2 regions of the Actinomadura sp. 1N219 genome follow, and region 2 is predicted to be linked to the other one. Evidence: predicted binding sites of a transcription regulator. Region 2 holds the regulator's gene; the other holds the start of a gene.
What was found. The regulator HrcA, encoded in region 2, represses chaperone genes, less so after heat shock. The targets are predictions, from matches to a motif close to TTGGCACTCTCNNNNNGAGAGTGCCAA.
Positions count from the first base shown of each region.

Region 1: a site for HrcA is predicted at 13,132-13,158, ahead of groL (chaperonin GroEL). Genes of this name have one in related genera too.

Region 1 covers NZ_JBIRAY010000013.1:293,169-308,570, forward strand. The annotation lists gene ACH35V_RS33820 (MarR family winged helix-turn-helix transcriptional regulator) at 1-382, opposite strand, end outside; gene ACH35V_RS33825 (DUF3263 domain-containing protein) at 716-1,039, shown strand; gene otsB (trehalose-phosphatase) at 1,167-1,967, shown strand; gene ACH35V_RS33835 (hypothetical protein) at 2,145-3,257, shown strand; gene ACH35V_RS33840 (PadR family transcriptional regulator) at 3,388-3,993, opposite strand; gene ACH35V_RS33845 (serine/threonine-protein kinase) at 4,143-6,365, opposite strand; gene ACH35V_RS33850 (RNA polymerase sigma factor) at 6,418-6,969, shown strand; gene ACH35V_RS33855 (sulfotransferase family protein) at 7,096-8,121, shown strand; gene ACH35V_RS33860 (trehalose-6-phosphate synthase) at 8,179-9,723, opposite strand; gene ACH35V_RS33865 (cation diffusion facilitator family transporter) at 9,839-10,831, shown strand; SAM riboswitch class I at 10,947-11,088, shown strand; gene thrC (threonine synthase) at 11,105-12,349, shown strand; gene ACH35V_RS33875 (MoaD/ThiS family protein) at 12,360-12,638, shown strand; gene groL (chaperonin GroEL) at 13,288-14,916, shown strand; gene ACH35V_RS33885 (phospholipid scramblase-related protein) at 15,167-15,402, shown strand, end outside.
Region 2 covers NZ_JBIRAY010000002.1:345,277-360,678, forward strand. The annotation lists gene ybeY (rRNA maturation RNase YbeY) at 1-453, opposite strand, end outside; gene ACH35V_RS10365 (PhoH family protein) at 453-1,541, opposite strand; gene ACH35V_RS10370 (histidine triad nucleotide-binding protein) at 1,746-2,090, opposite strand; gene ACH35V_RS10375 (SigE family RNA polymerase sigma factor) at 2,480-3,067, shown strand; gene ACH35V_RS10380 (hypothetical protein) at 3,064-3,753, shown strand; gene ACH35V_RS10385 (16S rRNA (uracil(1498)-N(3))-methyltransferase) at 3,763-4,494, opposite strand; gene dnaJ (molecular chaperone DnaJ) at 4,643-5,779, opposite strand; gene hrcA (heat-inducible transcriptional repressor HrcA) at 5,780-6,793, opposite strand; gene ACH35V_RS10400 (DUF3097 domain-containing protein) at 7,130-7,960, shown strand; gene hemW (radical SAM family heme chaperone HemW) at 8,003-9,211, opposite strand; gene ACH35V_RS10410 (hypothetical protein) at 9,295-9,735, opposite strand; gene ACH35V_RS10415 (hypothetical protein) at 10,083-11,486, shown strand; gene ACH35V_RS10420 (DUF4870 domain-containing protein) at 11,640-12,206, shown strand; gene lepA (translation elongation factor 4) at 12,213-14,057, opposite strand; gene rpsT (30S ribosomal protein S20) at 14,292-14,561, shown strand; gene ACH35V_RS10435 (RNA 2'-phosphotransferase) at 14,752-15,288, shown strand; gene ACH35V_RS10440 (hypothetical protein) at 15,230-15,402, opposite strand, start outside.

The DNA of each region.
Region 1 (15,402 bases), on a different contig from region 2:
CGACGGGGGAGGGGCGCCTGGACAGGAGCCCGGCGTCGATGGCGTGGCCCACCAGCCGGCTCGCCGTGGACGGATCGATCTCCAGCCGCTCCGCGACGGCGCCGACGGTGATCTCGAAGGACGACTCGTCCGCGGCGTCCGCGGCGTCCGGGGCGTCCGGGGCGTCCGCGTGTTCCGCGGCGGTGGTGAGGGCGGCGACGGCGTTCACCACCATCAGGTTGGAGATCTGCAGCGGCCGCTCGCCGGGCGTCTGCGCGCGGATCCGCTTCATGAGGTCGGGCTTGGCCCAGACGCGGCGCAGATGGAACAGGGCCGCCCCGATGTCCGCGAGGACGGGGTCGGTGAGCTCCTCGCGGCCCGTGGCGGAGGTGTCCGTCGGCATGCAAGGTCTCCGTTTCGTCCCGTCATGGCGGAGGCCGGACGCTGCGAATCCCCAACTCTAACGCATGTAGTGTGCATATGTTCAGGGACTGTTGGGACGGACGTTCGCCCTGTGACACACGGCGTTGAAGATCCCCAGGTGAAGGGGGATGTGATGCACTGAACCACCGGCCGCCGTTCCCCGGGAACCGCCGGAACTTGTCGGCGCGGACGCGTAACATGACACCCGCCCGAACCCGGACGACCCGGGATCAGTAACCACAGAGGGGACCTGATGCGAGCGGCGAACGCCCCCGGTGACCCCCGCGGTGACGTCCCCCCACAGGACGGAAGCATGGACGATGCCCCTGCCGTACAACCCGTGACCGACGAAGAAGGCGCGGTCGACGACGCCGCCTTCCCCCCGGATCTGCTCTCCGAGCGCGACCGCCGCATCCTCGCCTTCGAGCGGCAGTGGTGGAAGTACGCCGGAGCCAAGGAGCAGGCCATCCGCGAGAATTTCGACATGTCCGCGACGCGGTACTACCAGCTCCTGAACATCCTGATCGACCGACCCGAGGCGCTGGAGTGCGACCCCATGCTCGTCAAGCGCCTCCGCCGGATGCGGACGCAGCGGCAGCGCAGCCGGGCGGCGCGCCGGCTCGGCATCCGCCCCTGACCCGTCCCCCTGACGGGCACCGGACCTTCCTGGAGCCTCACGTCCTCGGACGGCGCGCCACGCAGCGCGTCCCTGGCGACACGCCAGGCGAAGAAGGTTCACTGGTCCTGTGAACTCTCCCCGCTCCATGACGGCCGCCGGTTCCGGCGGCCTCGACGCGATCCGCAAGACCCCGGCCGAGGCCGTGCTCGGCTTCGACTTCGACGGCACGCTCGCGCCGATCGTCGACGACCCGGCCTCGGCCAGGGCCCATCCGGGCGCGGCCCCGGCGCTGGCGCGGCTCGCCCCGCTGGTCGGCGCCGTGGTGATCGTCACCGGACGTCCCGCCGCCGTGGCCGTCGAGTACGGCGGGTTCGAGGGCGTCGACGGGCTCGTCGTCCTCGGGCAGTACGGGCTCGAACGCTGGGAGTCCGGCGTCCTGACCGAGCCCGACCCGCCGCCCGGCGTCGCCGAGGCGCGCGCCAAGCTGCCCGGCGTCCTCGCGGCGGCGGGCGCCCCGCCCGAGACCTTCGTCGAGGACAAGGGGCAGGCGCTCGCCGTGCACACCCGCCGCTGCGCCGAGCCGGAGGTCGCGCTCGAACGGCTGCGGAGCATCCTCGCCGCGCTCGCCGAACGCACCGGGCTCGCCCTGGAGCCGGGACGCCTCGTCCTCGAACTGCGCCCGCCCGGCATGGACAAGGGGATGGCGCTGCGCACGTTCGTCGGCGAGCGCGGGGGGCGCCCGTCCGCCGTCCTGTTCGCCGGGGACGACCTCGGCGACCTCGCCGCGTTCGACGCCGTCGAGTCGCTGCGCGCGGAGGGCGTGCCCGGCGTGCTGGTCTGCAGTGGATCCACCGAGGTCACGGCACTGGCCGAACGGGCGGACCTGGTGGTGGACGGGCCGTCCGGCGTCGTCGGCCTCCTGGAGTCGCTCGCCGACTCGTTCTGACCGGGACCGCCGACCCCTCCCGTTGTCGGAGGAGTGACAAGAACCGCGTGCCGATTCGTCGGATTTCGCGCGACCTCTGGGGCGAGCGTGGACCGTACGTCCAATTGAGTCAAAATATGGTGTATTGCGGCATATGTGGTTCACGGGGGACCGCGCACGACCACGGGGAGGTTGACGGTGGACACGGAATCGGGAGTCCCGCGCCGTCCGGGCGACGTCAGTCACACGCCTCCCCATGCCGTCCCCGCCAAGGCCACGCCCAGGGACGGCACCCCGATCCACCCCGGACGCTCCCCGCAGCCGTCACCGCCGACCGGGCCCATCCCGCCGGGCGCTCCGTCACGTCCGATCGTCCACCCGCCGTCCACCCCGGAAGCTTCACCGACCCCGCCCAAGCCTTCGCCGACCCCGCACAAGCAAGGCCCGCAGCCGACCGACAAGTTCGTGGCCGGCCGTCCACCTGAGCCGCCTGAACGTAGCGGCGACGCGCTGTGGACGGGGGTCCCCGAGGCTCAGGACGCCTTCATGGAGCCGGACGAGCCGCTGTCCGCGACCGGGCCGATGGGCGTCCGCGAAACGAGCGGCGTGCAGGTGCGGCTCGGATCGCGACGGCGGGCCCGGCAGGGCACGACGCGCCGGACGGGTGGACGTCGCGGCGGGCTCGCCGCGGCGGGCGTTCTCGTCCTGGCGGGACTGATCACGGTCGGGCTCGTCCTGACGCGCGGATCCGGGGACGGCGACACCGCCACCGGACCGGCGGCCGGAGCGAAGGGCCCGGACGTGCCGCTGCCCCGCGCCGGGAAGGCCATCGAGGTCGGCACGGCCGACGGCGCCAAATACCGGATCGCGGCGGTGGGCAGCGGAGTGGCAGACGGCGTGGTGACGACGTTCCAGTCACCGCCGTCCGGGACGTCGTTCGCCTACGTCGAGTACCTCCTGACGAACCCGACGAACCAGAAGGTGCTGCTCGACTTCCCCGGCGACGTGTTCGTCAAGCGCGCCCTGGTCGCGCCGGACGCGCGGGGACGCTGCATGCCGCAGGCCGGCGTCCCCGAGGACATGTGCACTCCGCCGACCAAGAGCCGGGTCGTGCGGCGGCTGAGCGGCGGCGAGCCGATGCCGGGCGAGGGCGGCGACACGTACATGCCGCCGGGCGCGACGTATTTGGTGCGGGCCACGGTGGACGTCCCCGTCCAGCGTGAGATCTCCCGCAGGGACATGGGGCTGTACGTGTGGAAGCAGCTCTACATGGCCGACCAACTGGCGAAACAGGCCCCGTTCCCGCGCTGACGCAGAACCGCCGCGGCTGTCACAGCCGCGGCGGTTCCAATCGGGCACGTTTCCGGCCCGGTGCGTTTCCAGTCGGTCGAGTTCCGGGCGAGGCGGGCCTGGGTCGCTCCGCGTTCATCCGGCATCGGGCCTATTCGGCTTCGGGGTCGTCGGCGAGGATGCCGTAGAGGCGGCGGCGGGAGTCGTTGACGACGTCCAGCGCACGCGCCTTCTGGGCCTCGCTGCCGACCGCCATGACCTGCTGGAGCGCGACCATCAGCTGGCCGATGGCCTCGCGTCCGCGCATGACGTTCTCGCCGGCGGCCTCGGTGACCTCGTCCCAGGGGACGGTGGTCTGCGCCGACGCCTCCTCGCGGCCCGCGTCGGTGAGCGAGAACAGGCGCTTGCCGCCGTCCTCCTGGCTGGTGACCAGGCCCTCGTCCTCCAGCATCTGGAGGGTGGGGTAGACCGAGCCGGGGCTCGGACGCCAGACGCCGCCGGTGCGTTCGTCCAGCTCCTGGATCATCTCGTAGCCGTGCATGGCCCGCTCGGCGAGCAGGGCCAGCAGGGCCGCGCGGACGTTCCCGCGCCGGGCCCGCCGCCCGCGTCCACCGCGTCCGCGATGGCCGGGACCGGGACCGAAGCCGGGTCCGCCGCCCGGGCCGCCGGGACCCCACGCTCCGAACGGATCCCCGCGGCGCTCGCGCTCCTGGGGTCCCCGGAAGCCGCCGCGCCTTCTCATCTTGTGCTCGTGCATCGCAGTCTCCTTCATTAGTGATCGGTTGCGATGCATTAACGATATATCGGAAACAGGTCGCGATGCAACACCTGGGTAGCACGAAGAGAGCGCAGGGCACCATGACCGCTGCGATCTGGCAGGTCAGAAGGGGTGAGGGAGGGCTGTCGTCAGGGGCCGGTGACCTTCAGGCTGTCGAGGATGTCCTTCGTCGCCTCGCGGTCGTCGGTCTCCTTGACGCGAATCCACAGCCCGAACTTGCCCGACTTGTCGCGCAGGCCGACCTCGGTGACCGACGGCGTGCCGACCTTGCAGGCGGTGAAGCGCATGATCGTCCCGCTGAGGGCCTTGTCCGGAGTGGTGTAGTTCTCCGGCTCGGCCTTCGTGCACTGCGCGTGGACGGACACGCTCGGCGGCGGCAGCTGGCCGGGCCGCACGTCCGTGGTCACGCCGATGAAGACCCCCGGGCCCTTGCCGTCGCCCAGGAACGCCGCCTTGTTCGGCGTCGCGCGGAGCACCGGGCGCGGCTGGGCGTCGTTGAGGTTGACGGTGGACGGCGACCACGTCGACTCCGCCGTGCCCTTCGGCCAGACCTTCGGCACCGCGGCCTTGATCTTGCCCGTGTCGTGGGCTATCGCGACGAAGTCCTGCGGTATCCCGGGCGTCTTCTTCTTGTCCTTGCCGCCGCCTCCGTCGTCGCCGGAGAACAGCACGCCGAGGGTCAGGCCGCCGATCAGCGCGACCACCAGGACGACCACGGTGATGATCAGCGGCGTGACGAACTTCTTCGGAGCTCCGCCGCCACCGCCACCGCCGCCGGGCGGCCCGGACGACCCGCCGCCGCCCCGAAGCCTGCTCAGCAGACCGGACTTACCGCCAGGGCCCTGCCCCCCGCCCTGGACCGGCCCCGGAGGTGCCTGGAACCCGGTGGGCGGCGGCGGAACCTGCTGGCCGCCATAAGGATGCGGGCCGCCCGGCCCCGGACTCTGGCCCGGACTCGGAGCCTGACCCGGACCTTGGCCGGGGCCCATCGGCTGGACGCCCTGTGGCGTGCCGTTCTGCGGAGACTGCATGGGGAACACGGCCGTGTTGCCGTCGCTGGTACCGCCGCCGCCCTGCCCGGCGCCACCGGGGCCACCGGGGCCAGGCGGATGCACAGGCGCTGGATACGGGGCTTGCATCGGTGCCGGACGGCCGTTGTCGGGAGCGGTCGCCGGCTCTCCCTGCCCGAACGGCGTGGCACGTCCGCTCGGCTCGTCCACGACCGTCTGCTCGCCGTCCTGCCGGCCGGGCGGGAGGCGCATCTCGGACGTGCGCGCGTCGTCCTCCGCGGGCTGGTCGAACCGCGTCTGCATGTCCCGCGGCCCGCCACCCGCCCCCTGACCTTGCCCGGCCCCCTGACCTTGCCCGGGCGCCTGACCTTGAACAGGCGCCGACGCCTGCCCAGGGGAGGGTGACTGCGCTGGTGCCTGCGCCGGGCCGGGCGGACGGATGAGCTTCCCGTCGCGGTAGAAGTCCTGGACGGTCGCGTCCGCGTCGATGTGCGGCACCGAAGGCACGTACGACGGCGCGGCCACGCTGGACGCCGGGGCGGGCGCCGTCGTCGGACGCAGCGTGGACAGCGCCTCGGCGAACGCCTCCGCGGTCGGCCACCGCTTCTCCCGTTCGACCTCAAGGGCCCGCAGCACCACCTGGTCGAACGCGGCCGTCACGCCCTCGCGCAGTTCGCTCGGCGGCGACTTGACCGGCGCCGGGCCCGGAGCGCGTCCGGTGAGCATGTGGTAGGTCAGCGCGCCGAGACCGTACACGTCGGCGCGGACGTCCAGGCCGCCGCCGAACCTCGCCTGCTCCGGCGACATGTATCCGGGCGTCCCGACCGGCAGCGTGAACGCCCCGGACGCGTGCGCGAGCGCCTTCGCCAGCCCCAGGTCGGCGATCAGCAGCTTCTCGCCGCCGTCCGCGGTCGACTGGAACAGCACGTTGGACGGCTTCAGATCGCGGTGGATCACGCCCAGCGTGTTGATCACCTCGACGCCGTACGCGATCTCCTCGGCGAGCGCGACCGCCTCGCTGACCGGAAGTGGCCGCTCACGCATGCGGTCGCCGAGCGTCCCGCGGTCGGCGTACGACATCACGAAGTAGGGCCGTCCGTCAGGCAGCTCCCCGATGTCGTGCACGCGGACCAGCCGCTCCGAGTCGGCGCGGCGCAGGATGCGGGCCTCCTCCAGGAAACGGTTGCGCACATCGAGATCGTCGATCAGGCTTCCGGACAGGACCTTTATGGCCACCTGGGAGTCCAGGGCATCGTCGTGACCCAGCCATACAGAGGCGAACGCCCCCGAACCCAGGACGCGGTCGATCCGGTAACGGCCTACTGATGGTGGGAAAGACACTCCCGTATCATCCCAACAACGGGGTGAGTGTGCGAACAAGCATTGAGGCGGCATGGCATTCGACGAGAGGACCGAGGAGCTGGCGGTCAAGGCCGCGGCGGGCGACCAGGGCGCCCTGAATGAGCTCCTCCGCAAGATCGAGCCGGACGTCCTGCGGCACAGCTCCCGCTTCCTGCCCTGCCGGCAGGACGCCGAGGAGGCATGCCAGGACGCGTTGCTGCAGGTCGCGCGGAACATTCACCGGTTCGAGGGCCGGTCGAGGTTCAGCACGTGGCTGCACGTCGTCGTCGCCAACTCCGCCCGCTCCACCTACCGGTCGCTGAAGCGCCGCTCGGTGGAGCAGGCGGGCGAGCTCCCGCAGCAGCGCCCGGACCCCCGCCGGACCAGCGTCATCGCCGGTTCCCGCGTCGACATCCTGGACGCCATGGAGGACCTGGAGGCCCGCAAGCCGGACCTCATCCAGGCCCTCGTCCTGCGGGACGTGTCCCAGCTGGAGTACGCGGAGATCGCCGAGCAGCTCGGGCTGCCGCTCGGCACGGTCAAGTCCCGCATCCACGAGGCGCGCAAGCAGGTCAGGCAGACACTGGGCGACTCCTACAGCTGACCCACCAGGCGCGAACGCGCGTAGACGGAACACGGCGCCCGACCCCGTCAAACGTCGGTAATCGGACGGCAACGGTGCGTCCATCATCCCGGCCGCCGGCGGGGCGGTTGAGCCACCATGCCGTGCATGTCATCAGGCCCGGACCCCCGCCACGACCGTCCGATCTTCATCCTCGGGTGTCCTCGCTCGGGGACGACGCTGCTCCAGCTGATGCTGCACGCGCATCCCCGCCTCGCGATCCCGGTGGAGACGAAGTTCCTCCTCCCGGCCTATACGGCGAGGTGCGAGTTCGGTGACCTGGAGGTCAGGGAGAACAGACGGGCGCTGGCGGAGTGGATCACGGCCGACAGGTCGACCAAGTTCCACGCGCTCGGCCTGGACGCCGCCGAGGTCGCCGACGAGATCGTCGCCGGGCCGCCCACGCTGGGCTCGGCGATCGGCGTCGTGTTCCGCGCGTACGCGCGCCGGTTCGGCAAGCCGCGCTGGGGCGACAAGCGTCCGAGCTACTTCCGGCACGTCGGCGCGCTGCTGCGGATGTTCCCGGACGCGCAGTTCGTCCACCTCGTCCGGGACGGCCGGGACTGCGTCGCCTCGCTCCTGGAGATGCCCTGGTACGACCAGGACCTCCACCACGCCATCTGCATCTGGCGGGAGGCCATCGACCGCGGCCGCCGGCTGGCCGACCGCCTCGGCTCCGACGCCTACTACGAACTGCAGTACGAGCGTCTCGTCGCCGACCCGGCCGACGAGCTGACCAGGCTCTGCGGGTTCCTCGGCGAGGAGTACGACCCGGCGATGACGAACCCCGGCGGCGTCGCGAAGAAGACCGTCTCGCCGCGGAAGAAATGGCACGGGCGGACGAAGGACGCCGTCACCACCACCCGCGTCGGCTCGTGGGCGCAGCGCCTCGACTCCCAGCAGATCAGCCTGGCGGAGGCCGCGTTCGGCGAGCGGCTCGCCGAGTACGGGTACGAGCCGAGCGGCCTGCCCAAGCCGCCCGCGTCCCAGCTCACCCGCTTCGCCAAGGTCAGCACCCACCGCCGCATGGCGCAGAGCAAGGCGGCACTACGCGAACGCTGGAAACAGCGCCACGAACCCAACTCGGTCGAATGCCTCCTGACCCCAGAACCCGCCCGGGCCACCACCGCCTAACGCACGCAGGCCGTTAGCCGAGGGCCGTCGCCAGCCAAGGACGGGCGTCGGTCGGGGCTAGTCGAGGGCGGCGAGCTGGTCGGCGAACCAGCGCTGCGGTGGGAGGGCGGTCGCGGCAGCGGCGAGGCGTCCGCAGCGTTCGGACCGTTCGTTCCGCGGCATCAGCAAGGCGCGGTGCAGGGTCTCGGCGGTCTGTGACACGTCGAATGGGTTGACGGTCAGCGCGTCGTCGGAAAGCTCTGCCGCCGCGCCCGCCTCCCTGGACAGAACGAGCGCGCAGCCGCGTTCCGACAGGACGGGCCCCTCCTTCGCGACCAGGTTCATCCCGTCCCTGATCGGGTTGACGAGCAGCACGTCCGCAAGGCCGTACGCGGCGAGCGAGCGCGGATAGTCGTCGTTCACCTGGAGGATCAGCGGATCCCAGTCCGCCGTGCCGAACTCCTCGGTGATCTGCTTCGCCGTCCGCTCGACGGCGGCGGTGTACTCCCGGTACTCGGGCAGGTCATAGCGGGACGGGTACGCGAACGCCAGATGCACCACACGTCCACGCCACTCGGGATGGTTGACGAGCAGTTCACGGTAGGCAGCGAGCCCACGCACGATGTTCTTGGAGAGTTCCGTCCGGTCGACACGCACGATGAGCTGACGGCCGCCCACCTGTTCACGCAGCGCGCGCGCCCGTTCCGCGACGTCCTGTTCGGCGGCGCGTTGGCGCAACGCCGTCCCGTCGACACCGAGCCCATGGAAGCCTACGCGCGTGACGTGTCCCGAACAGGTGACCGTACGGGCCGCACGGTCAACGCGTGCACCCGGCAGCATTTCGCAACAGTCGAGGAACGCGGACGCCCATCGCTCGGTGAGGAACCCAGCATGGTCGGCGCCGAGGATGCCCAGAAGGATCTGCGAGCCAATGTCGTCAGGGAGCAGCCGGTAGTACTCAGGCGGCGCCCAAGGCGTGTGCGAGAAGTGCACGATTTTCAGGTCGGGACGCCGCTCCCGCAGCATCTGCGGTGCCAGCGACAGGTGATAGTCCTGGATCGCGGCCTTCGCCCCTGGCGCGGCGTCACGCGCCAGAGCATCTGCGAACGCCGCGTTGTACGCCTCATACGACTGCCAGTCGCGGCGGGCGCGAGCGTCGAAATGCGGGCTGCGCGGCGTGTCGTACAGAAGGTGGTGGACGAACCACAGCGTCGAGTTGGCAACGGCGTTGTAGGCACGGTGGAACGTCCCCTCGGGGATGTCCAGCATCCGCACTGCCGCACCACCCGTCTCGTACCCCGCGAGGTCGATACGGCCGTCCGGCGAACGTCGAGCAGCCGTTCGGTCGGCCTCACCCAAGCTCGCACACACCCAAAGCACACCCGGAGCGTCCGCAGACGCCCTCGCGCCCTCCGCATCCGCAGCCGCCTCCGCCTCGGCCTCTGCAGACGGCATCGAACGCGCCCCTGCGCCAAGCACCGGACCGGGTTCCCGTGCCGCGCCCGTCACAGCGGCCAGACCCGACACAAGCCCGCCGCCCCCACGCCGCATGGTGAGCTCCCCGTCCTCCGACAGCGAGAACGACACCGGGCCGCGGTTCGACGCCACCAGCACTTGGCTCATACCGGCAGGGTCTCAGTTGGCGTGGAGGCCCTTCAAAGCGACCCACACGCCGCACCCGACACCCACCGCCCGGCCGGCAGCGATTAGTGGGCAAAGCGGCGGGTAGCCGTCCGAGATGAGCAGGTCCGAGACGACGAAGACCGTGCTCGTCGCCGGTGCGGCGAACCTCATCCTCGCGATCACCAAGCTCATCGCCGGGCTCCTGGCCGGGTCCAGCGCGATGCTCGCGGAAGGCGCGCACTCCGTGGCGGACACCCTCAACCAGAGTTTCCTCCTCGCCTCCCTGCGGCGCAGCGAACGTCCTCCCGACCGGCGCCACCCGTTCGGATACGGCAACGAGCGGTACGTCTGGTCGCTGCTCGCCGCATTCGGGATCTTCGTGGCCGGAGCCGGGTTCTCCGTCTTCGAGGGCGTCCTGACCATGACGGGCCACGGCGGCACCGGGACGAGCGTGTGGCTGGCCTACGCCGTCCTCGCGCTCGCCTTCGTCCTGGAGGGGACGTCCTGGATCCGCGCCTTCCACCAGGCGCGCAAGGAGACCCGCGACAACGGCCGCGACCTCGTCGACCACGTCCGCCGCTCGCCCGACGTCACGTTCAAGACCGCGCTGTTCGAGGACACCGCCGCGATGATCGGCCTCGCGCTCGCCGCCGCCGGGCTGACGCTCCGCGAGATCACCGGCTCCGGCTTCTGGGACGGTCTCGCGTCCGTCCTGATCGGCCTGCTCCTCGTCGTCCTGGCGGTGTCGATCGGACGCGAGAGCGTCGGCCTGCTCATCGGCCAGGCCGCCGATCCGGCCGCGCAGCGCCGCATCCGCGCCGAGATCACCGGCGCTCCCGGCGTGACCGGCGTGGACGAGCTGCTCACCATGCATTTCGGCCCCGAGCGGATCCTCGTCGCCGCCAAGGTCCACTTCTCCGACGACATCAGCGCCGACGAGGCCGAGGACGTCGCAGGCGACATCGACCGGCGGCTCAGGGACCGGATCCCGGACATCGGCCACGTCTTCCTCGACCCCACCCAGCACCCCGCCGACGCCGCTCAGCACCCCGCTGACGCCGCCCGGGGCCCCACCGAAGCCGCCCGCCGCACCGAGGAACACGCGTGATCAAGAAGGCGCCCGGGTAACGTCTCAATCGACGGACCCACCTGTCTGGCATCCGGTCAGATCAGGTAAAGTCACGCATACGAGCGCTCAGCGCTCGTGGCTCACAACTGAATATCGCTCATCCAGAGGGGTGGAGGGACCGGCCCGACGAAGCCCCGGCAACCACCCGGCTCAGGCGTACTCGCGATCCTGCGGGGCCGGCCGGGAGATGGTGCCAACTCCGGCCTGCGACCAAGGTGGCGCAGGAAAGATGGGAAGAAAGGCCTCGCACCCATGGCCATCACGCCTGCCACGGACCTCGGACCAGCCACCGCTCTCGTCTGCCGCGAATGCGGCACGTCCCGCGACCTCGGGCCTCACTACGCCTGCGAAGAGTGTTTCGGCCCCCTGGAGATCGCCTACGACTTCGGGGGAGTCACCCGCGCGAGCATCGAGTCCGGGCCGCGCAACATCTGGCGTTACAAGGGCCTGCTGCCCGTCCCCGCCACGATCACGGACACGCCCAACACCGAGCCCGGCTTCACCCGCCTCGTCCGCGCCGACAACCTCGCCGAGAGCCTCGGCCTGCAGAGCCTGTGGGTGAAGGACGACAGCGGCAACCCGACCCACTCGTTCAAGGACCGCGTCGTCGCCGTGGCGCTCGCCGCCGCCCGCGAGCTCGGCTTCAAGGTGCTGGCCTGCCCGTCCACCGGCAACCTCGCCAACGCCGTCGCCGCGGCCGCGGCCCGCGCCGGGATCCGCAGCGCAGTGTTCGTCCCGTCCAACCTCGAAGCACAGAAGATCATCACCACCGCCGTCTACGCCGGGACGTTCGTGACGGTCGACGGCAACTACGACGACGTCAACCGCCTGGCCTCCGAGATCGCCGGCGAGCAGGACGACTGGGCGTTCGTCAACGTCAACGTCCGCCCCTACTACGCGGAGGGCTCCAAGACCCTCGGCTACGAGATCGCCGAGCAGCTCGGCTGGCGGCTGCCCGACCAGATCGTCGTCCCGGTCGCGTCCGGCTCCCAGCTCACCAAGATCGACAAGGCGTTCCAGGAACTGATCAAACTGGGCCTCGTCGAGGACAAGCCCTACCGCGTCTTCGGCGCCCAGGCCACCGGCTGCGCCCCGGTCGCCGACGCGTTCAAGGCCGGCCACGACGTCATCCGCCCGGTGAAGCCGGACACGATCGCCAAGTCCCTCGCCATCGGCAACCCCGCCGACGGCCCATACGTCCTGGACGTCGCCCGCCGCACCAACGGCTCCGTCGAGGACGTCGCCGACGACGAGGTCGTCGAGGGCATCCGGCTGCTCGCCCGCACCGAGGGAATCTTCGGCGAGACCGCGGGCGGCGTCACGGTCGCGACCCTCCGTAAACTCATCGCGACCGGCGCTCTGGACCCGTCCGCCGAAACCGTGATCATCAACTCGGGGGACGGCCTGAAGACCCTGGACGCCGTCGCACCCGTCGTCGCGCCGTCCGCGAACATCGCCCCGTCCCTGGAAGCGTTCCGCGCCGCGGGCCTCGCCTGAAAGGAGCACCATGAGCAGCGTGTCCGTCCGTATCCCGACGATCCTGCGGACCTACACCGGCGGCGAGTCGGAGGTGAAGGCCGAGGGCGCCACCCTGCGCGCCGTCGTCGCCGACCTGGAGGCCAGCTACACCGGCATCTCCGCCCGCATCCTGGACGACGCCGGCAAGATCCGCCGCTTCGTCAACGTCTACGTCGGCGACGAGGACGTCCGCTTCGCCGACGGCCTCGACACCCCGACCCCCGAGGGCGCCCAGGTCTCGATCATCCCCGCCGTAGCCGGCGGCTGACCCCGACTCGATCCTGGCGCACCCAGCGCCAGGATCGAGCCCAACCCACTCAGCCGTCGCACTAGGCCAACCTGAATTCACGAGCCTCCCCAGACGCGGACTCGTCCTCCGAGCCGAGGACTTGATGCGCCCCTGCCCAAGAAACTGCGACGACAGGCGCAAGTGCCGACCGTCCGGCCGGACGGTGGGATGCCGGCGGCCAACGTGACGGCTCGTACCGGGCACTCGGTGGCCGTGCTGCAGAGCACATATGCTCACTGCATCGACGACGTGAACCGGCGCATCGAAGCAGCGCCCGGGCCCATCACCCTCGGGTCCTCGTCCCGCGAATACCGGGGGGACGACCGCAAACAGCGGATCACAGCCGCACACCCCTGACGTCCCAGAACGGGGTTTCGACGCAGGTGGGACGGGTTGGGGCTGGTTGGTGACGGTTCGGTGGACGAGGGTGCACGTCGCTTGCACTCGGCAGGGTAGAGTGCTAAACAAACGGTTGGCACTCTACTGTGGAGAGTGACAACTTCACAGTCTGGGTCGGGGCGATGAGGCCTCAGTCCGGCGACGGAATGGCAGTCGTCGGCGGGGGCCGTCCGTCGCGGGCGTCGGCTCGATCCGTCTAAGCCACCTTGTTCCGGGAGGACTGGAGCCTATGGCTGCAAAGATGATCGCGTTCGACGAGGAGGCCCGCCGCGGTCTCGAGCGCGGCATGAACCAGCTCGCCGACGCCGTCAAGGTGACCCTTGGTCCCAAGGGCCGCAACGTCGTGCTGGAGAAGAAGTGGGGCGCCCCCACGATCACGAACGACGGTGTGTCAATCGCCAAGGAGATCGAGCTCGAGGACCCGTGGGAGAAGATCGGGGCGGAGCTCGTCAAGGAGGTCGCCAAGAAGACCGACGACGTCGCGGGTGACGGCACCACGACCGCCACCGTCCTGGCCCAGGCGCTGGTGCGCGAGGGGCTGCGGAACGTGGCGGCCGGCGCGAACCCGATGTCGCTGAAGCGCGGCATCGAGTCCGCGGTCGAGCGGGTGAGCGAGGAGCTGTCCAAGCTCGCCAAGGACGTGGAGACCAAGGAGCAGATCGCGTCCACGGCGTCGATCTCCGCCGGCGACCCGCAGATCGGCGAGATGATCGCCGAGGCGATGGACAAGGTCGGCAAGGAAGGCGTCATCACGGTCGAGGAGAGCCAGACGTTCGGTCTGGAGCTCGAGCTCACCGAGGGGATGCGCTTCGACAAGGGCTACATCTCGCACTACTTCGTGACCGACCCCGAGCGGATGGAGGCGGTCCTCGAGGACCCGTACATCCTGATCGTTCAGGGCAAGGTGTCGGCGAACAAGGACCTGCTGCCCGTGCTCGAGGGCGTCATGCAGTCCGGCAAGCCGCTGCTGATCATCGCGGAGGACGTCGAGGGCGAGGCCCTGGCCACGCTGGTCGTCAACAAGATCCGCGGGATCTTCAAGTCCGTCGCCGTGAAGGCGCCGGGCTTCGGCGACCGCCGCAAGGCCATGCTGGGCGACATCGCCACGCTGACCGGCGGCCAGGTCATCAGCGAGGACGTCGGCCTCAAGCTGGAGAACACCTCGGTCGACATGCTCGGCCGGGCGCGCAAGATCGTCATCGCCAAGGACGAGACCACGATCGTGGACGGCGCCGGTGACGCCAACGAGATCGCGGGCCGGGTCAACCAGATCCGCACCGAGATCGACAACACCGACTCCGACTACGACCGCGAGAAGCTGCAGGAGCGGCTGGCCAAGCTCGCGGGCGGTGTCGCGGTCATCAAGGCCGGCGCCGCGACCGAGGTGGAGCTCAAGGAGCGCAAGCACCGCATCGAGGACGCCGTCCGCAACGCCAAGGCCGCGGTTGAGGAGGGCATCGTCCCCGGTGGCGGCGTCGCGCTGATCCAGGCCGGCACCAAGGCGTTCGACAAGCTGGAGCTCGCGGGCGACGAGGCCACCGGCGCGAACATCGTGAAGCGCGCTCTGGAGGAGCCGCTGAAGCAGATCGCCGTCAACGCCGGTCTCGAGGGCGGCGTCGTGGTGGAGCGGGTCCGCAACCTGACCCCGGGCGAGGGCCTCAACGCCGCGAGCGGCGACTACGTCAACATGTTCGAAGCGGGGATCATCGACCCGGCCAAGGTCACCCGGTCCGCGCTGCAGAACGCGTCGTCGATCGCCGCGCTGTTCCTGACCACCGAGGCGGTCATCGCCGAGAAGCCGGAGAAGAACCCGGCCCCGGCGGGCGGCATGCCCGACGCCGGCGGCATGGACTTCTGACCCGGCTCCATCGGGTTCTGGCGTCCGACTCGGCACGCATACGAAGGGACGGTCCTGTACGGGGCCGTCCCTTCGGCTGTTTCGCGCATTCCGGGCGCGCGGCCGAACCTGCCCGAACCCTCGCACGTCAGACAAACTGATCAGGGTGCTCGGCCTGCTGAGGGCACCGCCTCGTTCGCTCCGGCAGCCCCGGCGGCCGGCCGTCCTGGACCCGGACGTCCACGCCGGAGGACGGCGTTAAGGAGGACATGTGAGCGACCTCTTCAGTTCTCCCGTGCTCAAGATCGAACAGCCGCGCCGCCTCCCTTCCGCGAAGTCCCAGTACAAGGTGTTCGACGCGGGCGGCACCCTGCTGGCCAGAGCGGAAGAGCGATCCGTGTCGCTGAAGCGCCAGGCGTGGCGAGCGGTGATGCTCGACGGCAGCGATCAGCGGACCGTCCAGGTGGAGAACGCCCAGGGCACACCGGTCCTGTTGATCGAACGCCC
Region 2 (15,402 bases):
GAGCTCGGCCTGCAGGCCGAACATCTCCCGGTGCTCCTCCGGCTCGGCGTGGTCGAAGCCGAGCAGGTGCAGGATGCCGTGCGCGCACAGCAGCTCCAGCTCGTCCCCGGTGCTGTGCCCGGCCTTGCGCGCCTGCTTCGCGGCGACCGCCGGGCACAGGACGACGTCGCCGAGCAGCCCGGGGTCGGTCTCGCCCTCCTCGTCGGCGCCGCCGGAGCCGCCGGACATGTGGCCGGGGCGCAGCTCGTCCATGGGGAACGACAGCACGTCGGTCGGGCCCGGCTCGTCCATCCACTTCTCGTGCAGCTCGGTCATCGCGGCCTCGTCGACCAGCAGAACCGACAGCTCCGCCAGCGGGTGCACGCGCATCCCGTCCAGGACGTGCCGCGACAGCCCGGCGATGGCCTTCTCGTCGACGGGCACGCCGGACTCGTTCAGCACCTCGATGCTCACTACCGCCTCCGCTTGCGCGACCCGTCCCGGCCCGCCGCGCCCTGCTTGATCTGCGGGACGCGCGACTCGTCGTAGCGGTTGTAGGCGTCGACGATGTCGGTGACCAGCCTGTGCCGGACGACGTCGCGGCTGTCGAGGCGGCAGAAGTGGATGTCCTCGACGCCGTCGAGGATGTCCTGGACGACGCGCAGCCCGCTGAGGTGCCCGCTGGGCAGGTCGACCTGGGTGACGTCGCCGGTCACCACGACCTTCGAGCCGAACCCGAGCCGGGTGAGGAACATCTTCATCTGCTCGGGCGAGGTGTTCTGCGCCTCGTCCAGGATGATGAACGAGTCGTTGAGCGTCCGCCCGCGCATGTAGGCGAGCGGGGCGACCTCGATGGTGCCGGCGGCCATCAGGCGCGGGATCGAGTCGGGGTCGACCATGTCGTGCAGCGCGTCGTACAGCGGCCGCAGGTACGGGTCGATCTTCTCGTAGAGCGTTCCCGGCAGGAATCCGAGCCGCTCCCCCGCCTCCACGGCCGGGCGCGTCAGGATGATCCGGTTGACCTGCTTGTCCTGGAGGGCGCGGACGGCCTTGGCCATCGCCAGGTACGTCTTGCCGGTGCCCGCGGGGCCGATCCCGAACACGATCGTGTGCTTGTCGATCGCGTCGACGTAGCGGCGCTGGTTCAGCGTCTTCGGGCGGATCGTCCGGCCGCGGCTGGACAGCACGTCCAGCGTGAGGACCTCGGCGGGACGCGCGCCGGTCTCGCCGCGCAGCATCGCCAGGCTGCGCTCGACGGCGTCGGGGGTGAGCTGCGTGCCGCCCTTCAGCAGTTCGAGCATCTCGGTGAAGAGCCGGGAGACCAGGTCGGTCTCGGCCTCCGGGCCGGTCACGGTGATCTCGTTGCCGCGGACGTGGATGTCGAGGTCGTCGCCGACCGCGCCCTCGATCGCGTGGAGGAGCTCATCCCGGGAGCCGAGCAGGCTCACCATCGAATGGTCGTCCGGCACCACGATCTTGATCTGGGAACGCGAGCCGTCCTGGTCGTCGCGTCCCGTCCGGGGCGAGGCGGGGGTGGACCTCGTGTGAGTTGATTCGACCATCAGCCGGGCCTTGCGGCCTCTCCGACCTGCCTTCTGTCTGCTCCGGGTGTCCAGGTGTGTCGCTTCCATCGTACTGGCCGCCCCCGACAGGACGCCGTTGGATTTTCCGCGTGGCGCAGGCGGCGCGCAGGCGCAGGTCGAGCGGGCCGGGCCGGGTCGGGCGGCCGGGCCGGACGGGCCGGGTGGACGGGTCGGCCGGACGGGTCAGCCGGGCGGCCAGTTGAGGCCACGGCCGCCGAGGACGTGCGCGTGCACGTGGAACACGGTCTGGCCGGCCTGCGCGCCGGTGTTGAACACGACGCGGTACCCGGTCTCGGCGACGCCCTCGTCGACGGCGACCTGGTGGGCCTCGCGGACCAGCTCGGCGAGCAGCTCGGCGTCGGACGCGGCGATCTCCGCGACGGTCGGATGGTGGTCCCGCGGGATGACCAGCACGTGCGTGGGCGCCTGCGGGTTGATGTCGCGGAACGCCACCGTCCCCGCCGACTCGCGGACGATCTTGGCGGGCACGTCCCCGGAAACGATCTTGCAGAACAGGCAGTCGGTCATCTGTCTCCCCTCGCCGGCGGCGGCCCGCCGTCCCTCGCGGGGCGCGCTCTCCCCTCGCGGACGCGCCGCGGACGCGCCGTGACCGCCCCGGAATCCTATCGATGCACGCGCGAACGTCCCTCGCGGCCTCCCGCAGTCGATAGAATCGATCCCTGATCGACCTTCCGATGCCGGCGGCATTCCGACCGTCAAATGGTTAAGGTTGTCAGCTCAAGGCGTACCCCCCGGTCCGCAGCGCACGGCGACAGGCACACCGCCTGGCGCCACGCATCGCGGCGCGCTCGGACCCGGGCCGGGAGCGCCCGATCCACGCCGCTCCGCAGGACCATCCGAATGGACGGCCGGGGGACGGCAAAGGCGGCGGATAGGTGACCGAGGCAAACCAGGACATGCCCTTTCGTAAACCGAGCGACGAGGGTACGCGTCCCACTGACGTGACCGAGACCCTCGTGGCCAGGGGCACGGCGGGCGCGGTGGCCGTCGCCTGGGACGCCGACCAGGCGGTGACGGCGCTGTACAGCGCCAACTACCGCTCGCTGGTGCGGCTCGCCGCCATGCTCGTCCGGGACGCGGGGACGGCCGAAGAGGTCGTCCAGGACGCGTTCGTCGCGATGCACGGCGGCTGGCGGCGCCTGCGCGACCCGGACAAGGCACTGTCCTACCTGCGCCAGTCGGTGGTGAACCGGTCGCGATCGGTGCTCCGGCACCGCGCCGTCGTCGAGAAGTACGCCCCGAAGGGCCTGCCGGACGCGCCGAGCGCGGAGGCCGGGGCGATCGGGGAGCTGGAACGCTCGGCGGTCATCGACGCGCTGTCCCGGCTGCCCGCACGCCAGCGGGAGGCGCTCGTCCTGCGTTACTACGCCGACCTGTCCGAAGCGGAGATCGCCAACGCGATGGGCATCTCCCGCGGCGCCGTGAAAAGCCACACGGCCCGCGGCATGACCTCGCTACGTAACGTCCTGGAGCAATTCTCATGACCACCGACCCCCACGACGAGCACGGCGAGGTCCTCCGCCGCGCCCTGAACGCGGAGGCGGAGACGGTCAACCCCGCAGGCGACGGCCTGGAGCGCATCCGGGCCCGCGTCACCGACGGCCCCGGCCGCCGGTTCGGTCTCGACCGTTTCGGCCTCGCCCGCTACGGGCTCGGGTTCGACCGGTTCACCGTCAACTGGGCGCGTCCCGTCCTCGCCGTGGCGGCGGCCGTGGCGATCGCCGGGCTGGGCGTGACCGCACCGCAGACCATCGACCTCATCCAGCAGTCGGTCGGCAGCAACGGGACGGCCGACGGCGACCGGGACCCCAACGGCGGCGAGCGCACCGGCGCGGGCGGCGACCCGCAGTTCCCCGACCCGTCCTCGCCCGGCGCCGGCGCGAGCGGCGACCCGAGCGGCCCGGTGTCGCCGAGCGCCAGCACCTCGCAGGGGATCTCGGCCTGCCGCATCCCGCCGGCGGCGAGCCCGCCGACCGCGGCCACGTCGCCCGCCCCGGACGCGACGCCCACGCCGTCGACCACCCCCTGCCCGGGCCACACGCCGTCGCAGACGCCGACCACGTCGCCGACGCCGACGACGTCCACGCCCGACCCCGGCAACCCCACCGACGAGCCGACCCCGTCCGTCACCAGCGAACCCGCCCAGGCGCCCGGCCCGGCGGGCTCCTGACGGGGCGCGTCACCAGCGGCCGGTCGCCGCGAGCAGGACCGCCGCGGCCGCCACCCCGGCCGTCGACGTGCGCAGGACGGTCGGGCCGAGCCGCGTGGGGCGCCCGCCCGCTTCGGCGAGGCGCTCCAGTTCGTCCTCGGTGATCCCGCCCTCGGGGCCCACCACGACCACGATGTCGCCCTCCGCGGGCGGCTCGACGGCGCTGAGCGGCGCGTCGGCCCCCTCGTGCAGGACGAGCGCCAGGGACGCGGCGGCGACCCGTCCGGCCACGTCGCCGGTGGACGCCAGGCCGGCGATCTCGGGGAAGCGGCTGCGGCGCGCCTGCTTGCCCGCCTCCCGCGCGGCGCCGCGCCAGCGGGCGAGGGCCTTCTCACGGCGTTCGGGACGCCACTGCGTGACGCACCGCGCCGCCGCCCACGGGACGATCTCGTCCACCCCGGCCTCGGTCATCGTCTCGACGGCCAGCTCGCCCCTGTCCCCCTTCGGGAGCGCCTGGACGACCACGATGCGGGGCGAGGGCGGCGGCTGCCGGTGCCGGGCCAGCACGTCCAGCGTGAGGGACGCGCGGCCCGCGTCGGCGACGACGCATTCGGCGAGGAGGCCCGCGCCGTCGGTCAGGTCGACGCGCTCACCGGGCCGCAGCCGCCGCACGGTCGCCGCGTGCCGCCCCTCGGGCCCGTCGAGGACGACGCTGCCGCGTTCCAGCGCGTCCGTCGCGGCGAGGAACACCGGCGGGCTCATGCGCGTCCCCCTGCGGATTTCGGTGGCCGTCCAGGCTCACGGGTCGTCCAGGCTCGCTGGCCGTCCAGGTCACTGGCCGTCCAGGTCACTGGTCCCCGTGCTCTGAGGTGCCGCGGCGGCCTTCCTCGTAGGCCGCCGCCGCTGCTCTTCAGTGCTGGTTGAAGACGTCCTTGAGGCGGGAGAACATGCCGCGCTGCCCCGGCGCGAACTTGCCGGGCGGACGTTCCTCGCCGCGCAGGGTCGCGAGCTGCCGCAGCAGCTCCTCCTGCTCCTCGTCGAGCCGGTTCGGAGTCTCCACGTTCACATGGATCATCAGGTCGCCGCGGCCGCTCTCGTTGAGGTGCCGGACGCCCCGGTTGTACAGCGTGATGACCTGCCCGGACTGCGTGCCGGGCTTGATGTCGACGCTCTCGGCGGCGTCCAGCGTCTCGATGGTGACGCTGGTGCCGAGCGCCGCCGCCGTCATCGGGATCTCGACCGTGCAATGCAGGTCGTCGCCCTCCCGCTCGAAGATCGCGTGCGGCTTCTCCACGATCTGCAGGAACAGGTCGCCGGGCGGGCCGCCGCCCGGGCCGACCTCGCCCTCCCCGGCGAGCTGGATGTGGATGCCGTTCTCCACGCCCGCCGGGATCTTGACCTTGACGGTCCGGCGGGTGCGGACGCGGCCGTCCCCCGAGCACTCGGTGCACGGGTTGCGGATCACCGAGCCGAACCCGCCGCACGCCGGGCAGGGCCTGGCCGTCATGACCTGGCCGAGGAACGACCGCTGGACCTGCTGCACCTCGCCGCGCCCGTGGCACGTCTCGCACGTGTCCGGGTGGGTGCCGGGCGCGCAGCCCGACCCCTCGCAGCCGGTGCAGACCACGGCGGTGTCGATGGACAGCTCGCGGGTCGTGCCGAACGCGGTCTCGCTGAGGTCGAGCTCGACCGGCAGCGTCGCGTTCCGGCCGCGCCGCGCCCGGGTCCGCGGGCCCCGCGACGTCGCGGTGCCGAAGAAGGCGTCCATGATGTCGCTGAACGGGAACCCGGCGCCGCCGAAGCCGCCGGCGCCGCCCGCGCCGCCGCCCGGCGCGAACGGGTCCGCGCCCAGGTCGTACATCTCGCGCTTCTTCGGGTCGGAGAGCACCTCGTACGCCTGGGTGATCTCCTTGAACCTGTCCTGGGTCTCCGGATCCGGGTTGACGTCCGGGTGGAGCTCCCGCGCGAGCCGGCGATAGGCCCTCTTGACCTCGTCGGCGCTGGCGTCCCGCCGGACGCCCAGGGTCGCGTAGTAGTCGTTGGCCACTTACGACCCCGCCAGGATCTGTCCCACGTAGCGTGCCACTGCCCGTACCGCTCCCATCGTGCTGGGGTAATCCATGCGTGTAGGCCCGAGCACTCCCAGCCGGGCCAGTGTGAGGTCGCCCACGCCGTAGTCGGCGGCGACGACCGAGGTCGACCGGAGCCCCAGATCGGGGTTCTCGGTGCCGATCCGCACCGTAACTTTAGAGGAATCGCCGGTCTCGCCGAGCAGCCGCATCAGCACCACCTGCTCTTCGAGCGCCACGAGAACCTCCCTCAGGCTCTGCGAGAAGTCCACCGCGGCGAGGTTGGCCGCACCCGCGAAGACGATCTTCTCCTCGTGCTTCTCGACGAGGGTCTCCAGCAGCACCGACAGCACCGACGCGGCGAGCGGACGCTCGTCCGCCCCCACCTTGTCGGGCAGGTCCGCCACCGCGGTCGGCACGTCGCCGAGGCCGAGCCCGTCGAGGCACGTGTTGAGCAACGCCCGCAGGTGCCCGATCGATTCCTCCGACACCGTGCCGCCGGATTCGATCACCCGCTGCTCGACGCGCCCCGTGTTGGTGATCAGGACGAGCAGCAGCCGCCCCTCGGCGACCGGGACCAGCTCGACGTGCCGCACCGACGAGCGCGTCAGCGACGGGTACTGCACGACGGCGACCTGCCGGGTGAGCTGCGCGAGCAGCCGCACCGTCCGGCCGACGACGTCGTCGAGGTCGTAGGCGCCGGACAGGAACGTCTCGATCGCGCGGCGCTCGGCGACCGACAGCGGCTTGATCGTGGACAGCCGGTCGACGAACAGCCGGTAGCCCTTGTCGGTGGGGACGCGCCCGGCGCTGGTGTGCGGCTGGGTGATGTACCCCTGCTCCTCCAGCACCGCCATGTCGTTGCGGATGGTGGCCGGGGACACGCCGAGGTTGTGCCGGTCCGCCAGCGCCTTCGAGCCCACCGGCTCGTTGGTGGAGACGAAGTCCTCCACGATGGCGCGCAGGACGGCGAGCTTCCGGTCGTCCAGCACCTGGTCACCTCCTTCGTCCCGCCGGGCCCGTGCCGCCGGCGCCCCCGCGCCGCTGGCACTCCATACTCCCGAGTGCCAATTGTACGGCCCGGAGACCCGGACCGGAGTGCCCGCGCGGACTCGCCGCACGGCTGCGCGATCCTATCCGTTCCGGACACAGGCTCCCATTCCGTAGGACGCGCCCGCCCCGCCCCCGGAGGACCCGCCCGCGCCCGAGGGTGGGCCGCGCGCCACCCCGAGGGTGGGCCACGCGCCAAGCCGAGGTAGGCCGCGCGCCACGCCGAGGGACGAGGGGCGACGCCGGACGGGCGTCCCGCCGGGTTAATGTGCGGACCCGTGCGGAGTAAGAAATACGGCAACGATGTGCTGGCCGGCGACTGGCGCAGGCCCCGCAAGGGCCAGATCCCGGAGGTCCCGGCCGAGCCCGGCCTGGTCGCCGAGGACCCCGGCAGCGGTTTCTGCGGCGCCGTCGTCGGCTGCGACAAGTTCGGCGTCACCCTGGAGGACCGGTTCGGCAAGCGGCGCGTGTTCCCGCTGACCAAGTCCGGATTCCTCATCGACGGCAAGCCCGTCACGCTCGTCCGGCCCAGCGCGGCGCCCGGCGCGGCGCCCGGCGGACGGCCTGCGCGTTCCGCGTCGGGCTCCATCGCCGTCCAGGGGCTGCGGGCGAAGGTGGCCAAGGAGAGCCGGATCTACGTGGAGGGCGTCCACGACGCCGAGCTGGTCGAGAAGATCTGGGGCCACGATCTGCGGGTCGAGGGCGTCGTCGTGGAGTACCTCGAAGGCGTGGACGACCTGCCCGCCATCGTCGAGGAGTTCGGCCCGGACGGCGACCGCCGCCTCGGCGTGCTCGTCGACCATCTGGTGGACGGCTCCAAGGAATCCCGGATCGCCGCGCGGATCTCGTCGCCGCACGTCCTCGTCACCGGGCATCCGTTCATCGACATCTGGGAGGCGGTCAAGCCCGCGTCCGTGGGCATCCGCGCCTGGCCGCGCATCCCTCGCGGCATTCCGTGGAAGGAGGGCGTCGTCGCAGAGCTGGGTTGGGGCGACGACACGGGCGCGGCCTGGAAGCGCATCCTGGGTTCGGTGAACAGCTACACGGACCTGGAGCCCGCCCTCCTAGGCCGCGTGGAAGAACTCATCGATTTCGTCACCGTCCCCTAGGCGTCTCCTGGGCCTCCCCTGGGGCCCTCTCCTGGGCGTCCGCTAGACGAGGTCGCGGACGACGGCGTCGGCCAGGAGGCGTCCGCGCAGGGTGAGCACCGCGCGGCCCTGCTCGTAGGGGGCGGGCTCTAGGAGGCCGTCGTCGATCGCCTCGCGGACGGCCTTGTCGTCCAGCAAATCGGTGGAGCAGCCCTTGGCGAGCCGTAGTTCGAGCATGATCCGCTCTACGCGACGATCGTCGTCGTCCAGGATCTCTCTGGCGTGTGCCGGGGTCGTGCCTTCCGCGAGGCGGGCCGCGTAGGCGGCCGGGTGTTTGACGTTCCACCAGCGGGTTCCGCCGACGTGGCTGTGCGCCCCCGGGCCGACGCCCCACCAGTCGGCGCCCGCCCAATACAGCATGTTGTGGCGGCAGACGGCGTCTGGGGCGGCGGCCCAGTTGGAGATCTCGTACCAGTGCAGGCCGCGGGCGGACAGCATCTCGTCCGCGATCAGGTAGCGGTCGGCCATGGCGTCGTCGTCGGGCGCCGTCAGTTCGCCTCTCCGGACCTGCGCCGCCAGGCGTGTGCCGTCCTCGACGATGAGCGCGTACGCCGACACGTGGTCGGGGTCGGCGTTCAAGGCGGCTTCCAGAGAGGCCCGCCAGTCGTCGTCGGTTTCGCCTGGCGTCCCGTAGATGAGGTCGAGGTTGATGTGCTCGAACCCTGCCTGTCGCGTCCAGTCCACTACCTGCGGGACGCGTCCCGGCGTATGAGCGCGCTCCAGGACGGCCAGGACGTGCTCGCGCGCGCTCTGCATTCCGTACGAGACGCGCGTGAACCCGACTTCCCGCAGCCTGCCCACATATCTTTCGTCCACCGACTCGGGATTGGCTTCCGTCGTGACCTCAGCGCCCGGTGCGAGCCCGAACTCGGCGTCGATCGCGTCCAGGACGCGCCCCAGATCCTCGGCCGGCAGAAGGGTCGGAGTGCCCCCGCCCACGAAAACCGTCTCGACGGGCAGGTCCACGTCGCCCAGCACCCGCCGGGCCATCCGCACCTCTTGCACGGCGGTGTCGGCGTAGGAGTCGCGGCTAGCCCCCGGACCAAGCTCCGTCGCCGTGTAGGTGTTGAAATCGCAGTATCCGCAACGCGTCACACAGAACGGCACATGCACGTAGAACGCGAACGGTCGCGTTCCAAGGCCGTCCAGGGAGCGGCCGGGCAACGCACCGTCCGCGGGGACGGGGTCGCCATCAGGAAGGGTCGAGGGCACGCTTCAAGTCTGCCCTGCCCAACCCCCTGCCCCGTCCGGTCACGCTGGTCTTCTGTTCAAGTCTGGCTAGGTGTCAAGTCTGGCTAGGCGTCGCTGAGTCTTTCGCGGAGCCAGTCCGGGATGTGCTCGTCCGTGCGGGGGAAGCGGTCGAGGTCCATGGCGTACGCGGACGACGTGAGAGGCGGCGTGAAGTCCGGTTCGCCGTCGTAGTCGAACTCGGCGCTGAAGCGGCCCGAGCGCTCGACCTGGAGGCGGGCGGTGAACCAGGCGCCCTTGCCCTGCCGGTACATGACGCGGCGCAGCTCGTCCATCTTCCCGACCGCCTGGCCGGGCGGCATGGCCGTGCGGCGCTCTCCGTCCGGGCCCTCGACCTCCAGGGACGCGCTGTCGATGCCGACCGTCGCGCGGAACTCGAAGTCGAGCCGCTCCCATCCGGACGGGGCGGCGGTCCGGAGCGCGCGGACGGCGCCGTTCACCGTCTCCCGCTCCTTCGCAGAGCGCAGTACCTGCTCGGGGTCGGTCACGGTGCCTCCGGAGATCGGCGATGTCTGTGATCGGCACTAGCGGTCGACCCCGCGTTGGCAGTCGATCGGCCCAGTGGTGGATCGGCGCAGTCAGATGATCGGCATTGGTGGTTGATCGGCACGGTACCCGTCCGACCGTACCGACATATACCTCCAGACCAAGCAGCCCCTGCCGTGTCGCGCTTTCACAAACGGATCCTCACGCGCACCGGCACGCGCCGCCACGCTACGGAGCCGTCACCGCGGTGCGGCCGTAACCACCATGAACCCGGCACCCATGAACCCGACACCCACGGGGGACCGGGACTTCACCGGAACGCAACACGCGCGGCCTAGCTTCGCTGATCATGAGAAACCGTGCGCGTCATGCCGTGCTCGCGTTGACCGGCGCCGCCCTCGCCGGCGCTCCCCTCCTCCTCTGCGCCTCCCCCGCGTCCGCCGGCGCGCCCGGCGTGATCAGCGTCCATCGCGACGGGCCCGCGAAGTCGCTGCCGTTCACCGCCCGGCGGGACGGCGAGGCCGTGATCTCCTTCGCCGCCTCCGCCCCCGGCGTCTCCTGGGCCCGGAAGGGCGCCGAGTCCGCCGTCGTGGCGATCTCCGTGGACGGACGGCACGTGACCGACCTCGTCGTCCCGTCGTCCGAGCCGGTGTCCCGGAGCCTCGGCCTGGGCCACGTCGGTCCCGGAAAGCACGAGGTCACGCTGCAGTTCGCGAAGGGCAGCGCGCCCGCCGCCCGCCGCGTCACCCTCCGGCGGCCCGCCGTCGAGGTGCCGGACGCCGAAGCGGTCGCCCTGCGCCACGCCCCGATCGTCGTCGGACGGACGGGATGGCCGCTAGGCGACCCGTACCAGAACGCCACCACCGACACCCCGCTCGTCGCGTGGCACGAGACGCGGCCCGCCGCCGCGCCCGGCCACAAGATCATCGAGTACTCGGTGGTGTGGAGCAACGAGGACGGCGGCACCGACTCGCCCGCGCTGATGGCCCGCTGGGGCCGCACGACCGACATCGAATGGGTCTACCGGGTCGAGGTGGACGAATCCGGCGACCGCGTCGACGGCACCGCCGTGTACCAGGCGCCGATGCACATGACGCTCAAGTTCCGGGGACGCTACGAGGGCGACCATCCGGTGCTGCAGACCTGCACGTCCAACAACAACATGTGCGACGTGATCTCCCCTGAGCCGCCGCTGCGCTTCCTCCTCGACGCGTCCAGGACGCGCCCGGACGGCCGCGCCCGCGAGGTCGTCATGGACCGCGAGCCGTGGACGTACCGGATCGCGGCGCAGGAGATGGTCCGCGAAGGGAAGATCGAGATGCCGTCCGACCCGGCGACACGCGAGGTCGGCGACCAGCGCACGTACCTTTTCGTCGAGTTCGCCAAGAAGACGGGCACCCCGACGGGGACGGGTTCGGTGCCGGGTGTGGCGCTCGGCGTCCGGCTCAAGGGCGACCCGTCCGCGCTCTACCGGTCCGACCACGACCAGCCGACCTGGTCGATCGACCGTGACGGCGCGGTCGCCACCACCGTCGAGCTGCCGGAAGGGACTGCGGTCTCCGATATCGCGTCGATCGAGGCCATTCGCCGTCCGACCGGGTCCGGGGACAATGGCGCACCGGCCACGGTCACGTCCATCAACCGGGGATTCTTCCTGGACGACGCGTATCTGCCGCAGCCTTCGTCCATCGACTGGAAGGGTTCGGTGACGGTCACGCAGGAGAAGCCGTCCGCCGTGGTGTGGCGTCCCTGATTCCGACCCGCCCCCGCCCGGCCGTGGCGCGAAACGGCCACGGGCCGGGCGGACGCGGGAACCCTAGCGAACTACGGGCGCGTCCAAGGAGTCATACACTTTCGCCATAGGTCGCACAGCGAACGCGTAGCGAACTAGGAGAGGACACCCGCCATGGCCTACGGGCCTCCCCCGTCGCCCGGCCACGGGCAGCAGCCCGAACGGCAACAGCAGGCCCCCTGGCAGCAGCCCGGAAACATGTGGCAGCAACCACAGCAGCCACAGCAACAGCCCCCGCCGCCGCAGCAGCAGCAACCGCAGCAACCCGGCGGTGGCCAGGCCCCCTGGCAGCAGCAGCCTCAGCAGCCGCAGGGCGGCGGCACCGTCCAGATACCCGGCCACTTCGGCCCCGTCAGCGACGACGAAAGAACCTGGTCGCTCATGGCGTACGTGGGCCAGTTCCTCGTCAGCGCCATCGCACCGGCCGTCGTCTACGTCGGCAAGGCGCGCTCGCCGTTCGCGCGCAAGCACGCGGTGCAGGGCCTCAACATGAGCCTGGCGGCCATCGCCGTCTGGTTCGTCTTCGGGCTGCTGTCGCTGGCCGTCGAGCTGTTCATCTGGGTGCCGCTGGCGTTCACGGCCGTCGTGATGTTCTTCCTCGTCTACGCGGGACAGGCCGCCAACCGCGGCGAGTTCCGCCGCGTCCCGGCCGCGGTGGCCTGGCCCCTGCTGAAGAAGTAGGCGGGGCTACTTCCTGCCCTTGTCGGTGGGCTCGCCACCGCCCGTGGACAGCGCCGCGACGAAGGCCTCCTGCGGGACGTCCACCCGCCCGATGGTCTTCATCCGCTTCTTGCCCTCCTTCTGCTTCTCCAGCAGCTTGCGCTTGCGGGAGATGTCGCCGCCGTAGCATTTGGCGAGGACGTCCTTGCGGATGGCGCGGATGTTCTCCCGCGCGATGATGCGCGCGCCGATCGCCGCCTGGATCGGCACCTCGTACTGCTGGCGCGGGATCAGCTCCTTGAGCTTGGACGTCATCATCAGCCCGTACTCGCGCGCCTTGTCCCGGTGGACGATCTGGCTGAACGCGTCCACCGACTCGCCCTGCAGCAGGATGTCGACCTTCACCAGGTCGGACTCCAGCTCCCCGCTCGGCTCGTAGTCCAGCGACGCGTACCCGCGGGTCCGCGACTTCAGCTGGTCGAAGAAGTCGAAGATGATCTCGGCGAGCGGGAGCGTGTAGCGGATCTCGACGCGGTCCTCCGACAGGTAGTCCATCCCGAGCAGCATCCCGCGCCGCCCCTGGCACAGCTCCATGATCGCGCCGATGTGCTCGGACGGGCTCAGCAGCGTCGCCTTCACCACCGGCTCGTACACGCCCCCGATCTTGCCCTCGGGGAACTCGCTGGGGTTGGTGACGGTGTGCTCCGACCCGTCCTCCATCGTCACGCGGTACACCACGTTCGGCGCGGTCGAGATCAGCGACAGGCCCGACTCGCGTTCCAGCCGCTCCCGGACGATCTCCATGTGCAGCAGCCCGAGGAACCCGCAGCGGAACCCGAACCCGAGCGCCGCCGACGTCTCCGGCTCGTACACGAGCGCGGCGTCGTTCAGCTGCAGCTTGTCGAGCGCGTCCCGCAGCTCGGGGTACTGGTCGCCGTCCACCGGGTACAGGCCGGAGAACACCATCGGCTTCGGGTCGCGGTAGCCGCCGAGCGCCTGGGGCGCCCGCCGGGACGCGCCGGTCACGGTGTCGCCGACCCTGGCCTGCCGTACGTCCTTCACCCCGGTGATCAGGTATCCGACCTCGCCGACGCCGAGGCCCTGCACGGACACCGGCTCCGGGGAGATCACGCCGACCTCCAGGGTCTCGTGCGCCGACCCGGTCGACATCATCAGGCTCTTCTCGCGCCGCGACAGGTGCCCGTCGATGATCCGGACATAGGTGACGACGCCGCGGTAGGTGTCGTACACCGAGTCGAAGATCAGCGCGCGGGCGGGCCCGTCGGGGTCGCCGACCGGCGCCGGCACCTCCTCGACGATCTTGTCGAGCAGCTCCCGGACGCCCTCGCCCGTCTTGCCCGACACGCGCAGCACGTCCGACGGCTCGCAGCCGATGATCCCGGCCAGCTCCTCCGCGTACTTGTCCGGCTGCGCCGCCGGGAGGTCGATCTTGTTGAGGACGGGGATCAGGTGCAGGTCGGCCTCAAGGGCCAGGTACAGGTTGGCCAGGGTCTGCGCCTCGATGCCCTGCGCCGCGTCCACCAGCAGGACGGCGCCCTCGCACGCGGCCAGCGACCGCGACACCTCGTAGGAGAAGTCGACGTGCCCCGGCGTGTCGATCAGGTTGAGGACGTGGTCGACGCCGCCGGACGTCCACGGCAGCCGGACCGCCTGGCTCTTGATCGTGATGCCGCGCTCGCGCTCGATGTCCATGCGGTCGAGGTACTGAGCGCGCATCTGGCGCTCCTCGACCACGCCGGTCAGCTGCAGCATCCGGTCCGCGAGGGTCGACTTGCCATGGTCGATGTGCGCGATGATGCAGAAGTTGCGGATGATCGCGGGATCGGTCTTGTCAGGATCAGGCGCTCGCACCGGGGTCCGTTCGCATACTCACTGGTGGACATGAATGTGTACCCCCATGGTCCCATGCCGGACTCGATGCTCCGTGCAAGGCCTGGTTTGGGGCGGGGCCCGGTGATTGGTAGGCTGTGCGCTTGCGTGTGGCGTAGCGTCGTGCCCCGGGGCACCGTCCCGCCCCCGTTCAGACATTCGTCAGGGCCTGCGGATGAGCAGGCGACTATCGCGACCAAGCTGAGGCACTACGACGTGGCTAACATCAAGTCCCAGATCAAGCGCAACAAGCAGAACGAGAAGGCGCGCCTGCGCAACAAGGCCGTCAAGTCGGAACTGAAGACGGCGATCCGCAAGTTCCGCGAGGCCGCCGAGGGCGGCAACGTCGAGGACGCCGTCGCCGCCCAGCGCCACGCCGCGCGCAAGCTGGACAAGGCCGTCAGCAAGGGCGTCATCCACAAGAACCAGGCCGCCAACCGCAAGTCGGCGATCGCCAAGCGCGCCGCCGCCCTGCAGGCCAAGTAAGAGCCGACCCGACGCCGGGCCAGCGCTGAGCGGGCGCCAGGTCAGCACCCGCAAATGCCGGGCCAGGGCCGGGCAGGCACCGGGCCAGGGCCCACGACGCCCGGCGCCAGGCTCGCAACGCCCGCACGCATGCAAGCACGGGGCCGGCCACCGAAGCCGGCCCCGACGCATATCCGGACGCATATATCCCATGGACGAGCGGCGCGCGACGAGGATCTCCAAATACCTCGCCCTGCATCTGCGGCACCACCCCGAGCGGATCGGCCTCGCCCTCGACGCCGAAGGCTGGGCCGACGTCACCGAACTGCTCGCGGCCGCCGACCGCCACTCATTCCCGTTGACGCGCGCCGAACTCGAACACGTCGTCGCCGCCAACGACAAGAAACGCTACGAGCTGGACGGGAACCGGATCAGAGCCGCCCAGGGGCATTCCGTCCCGGTGGATCTGAACCTCCCGCCGGCGCCCCCGCCTGAATTCCTGTACCACGGCACCGTCCGCCGTTCCGTGGAATCGATCCTGCGCGAAGGGCTCCGGCCCATGGGACGGAACGACGTGCACCTGTCCCCCGACCGCGAAACGGCTCGGAGCGTCGGCGCCCGCCGGGGCCGGCCCGTCATCCTGACCGTTCTCGCCGGACGGATGGCCGCCGACGGGCACGAATTCCGCGTCAGCGCGAACGGCGTGTGGCTGACCGGCTCCGTCCCGCCGGAATATCTTCGAGAATGACCTCGGCGGCGCCCCAGTCGGGGACGTGCCGCACCCATTCGGGCGCTTCCGCCGTCCCGAACAGGTACCGGTAGGGGACGACGTCGCGAATGGCGCGATGCACGTCCAGGCGGT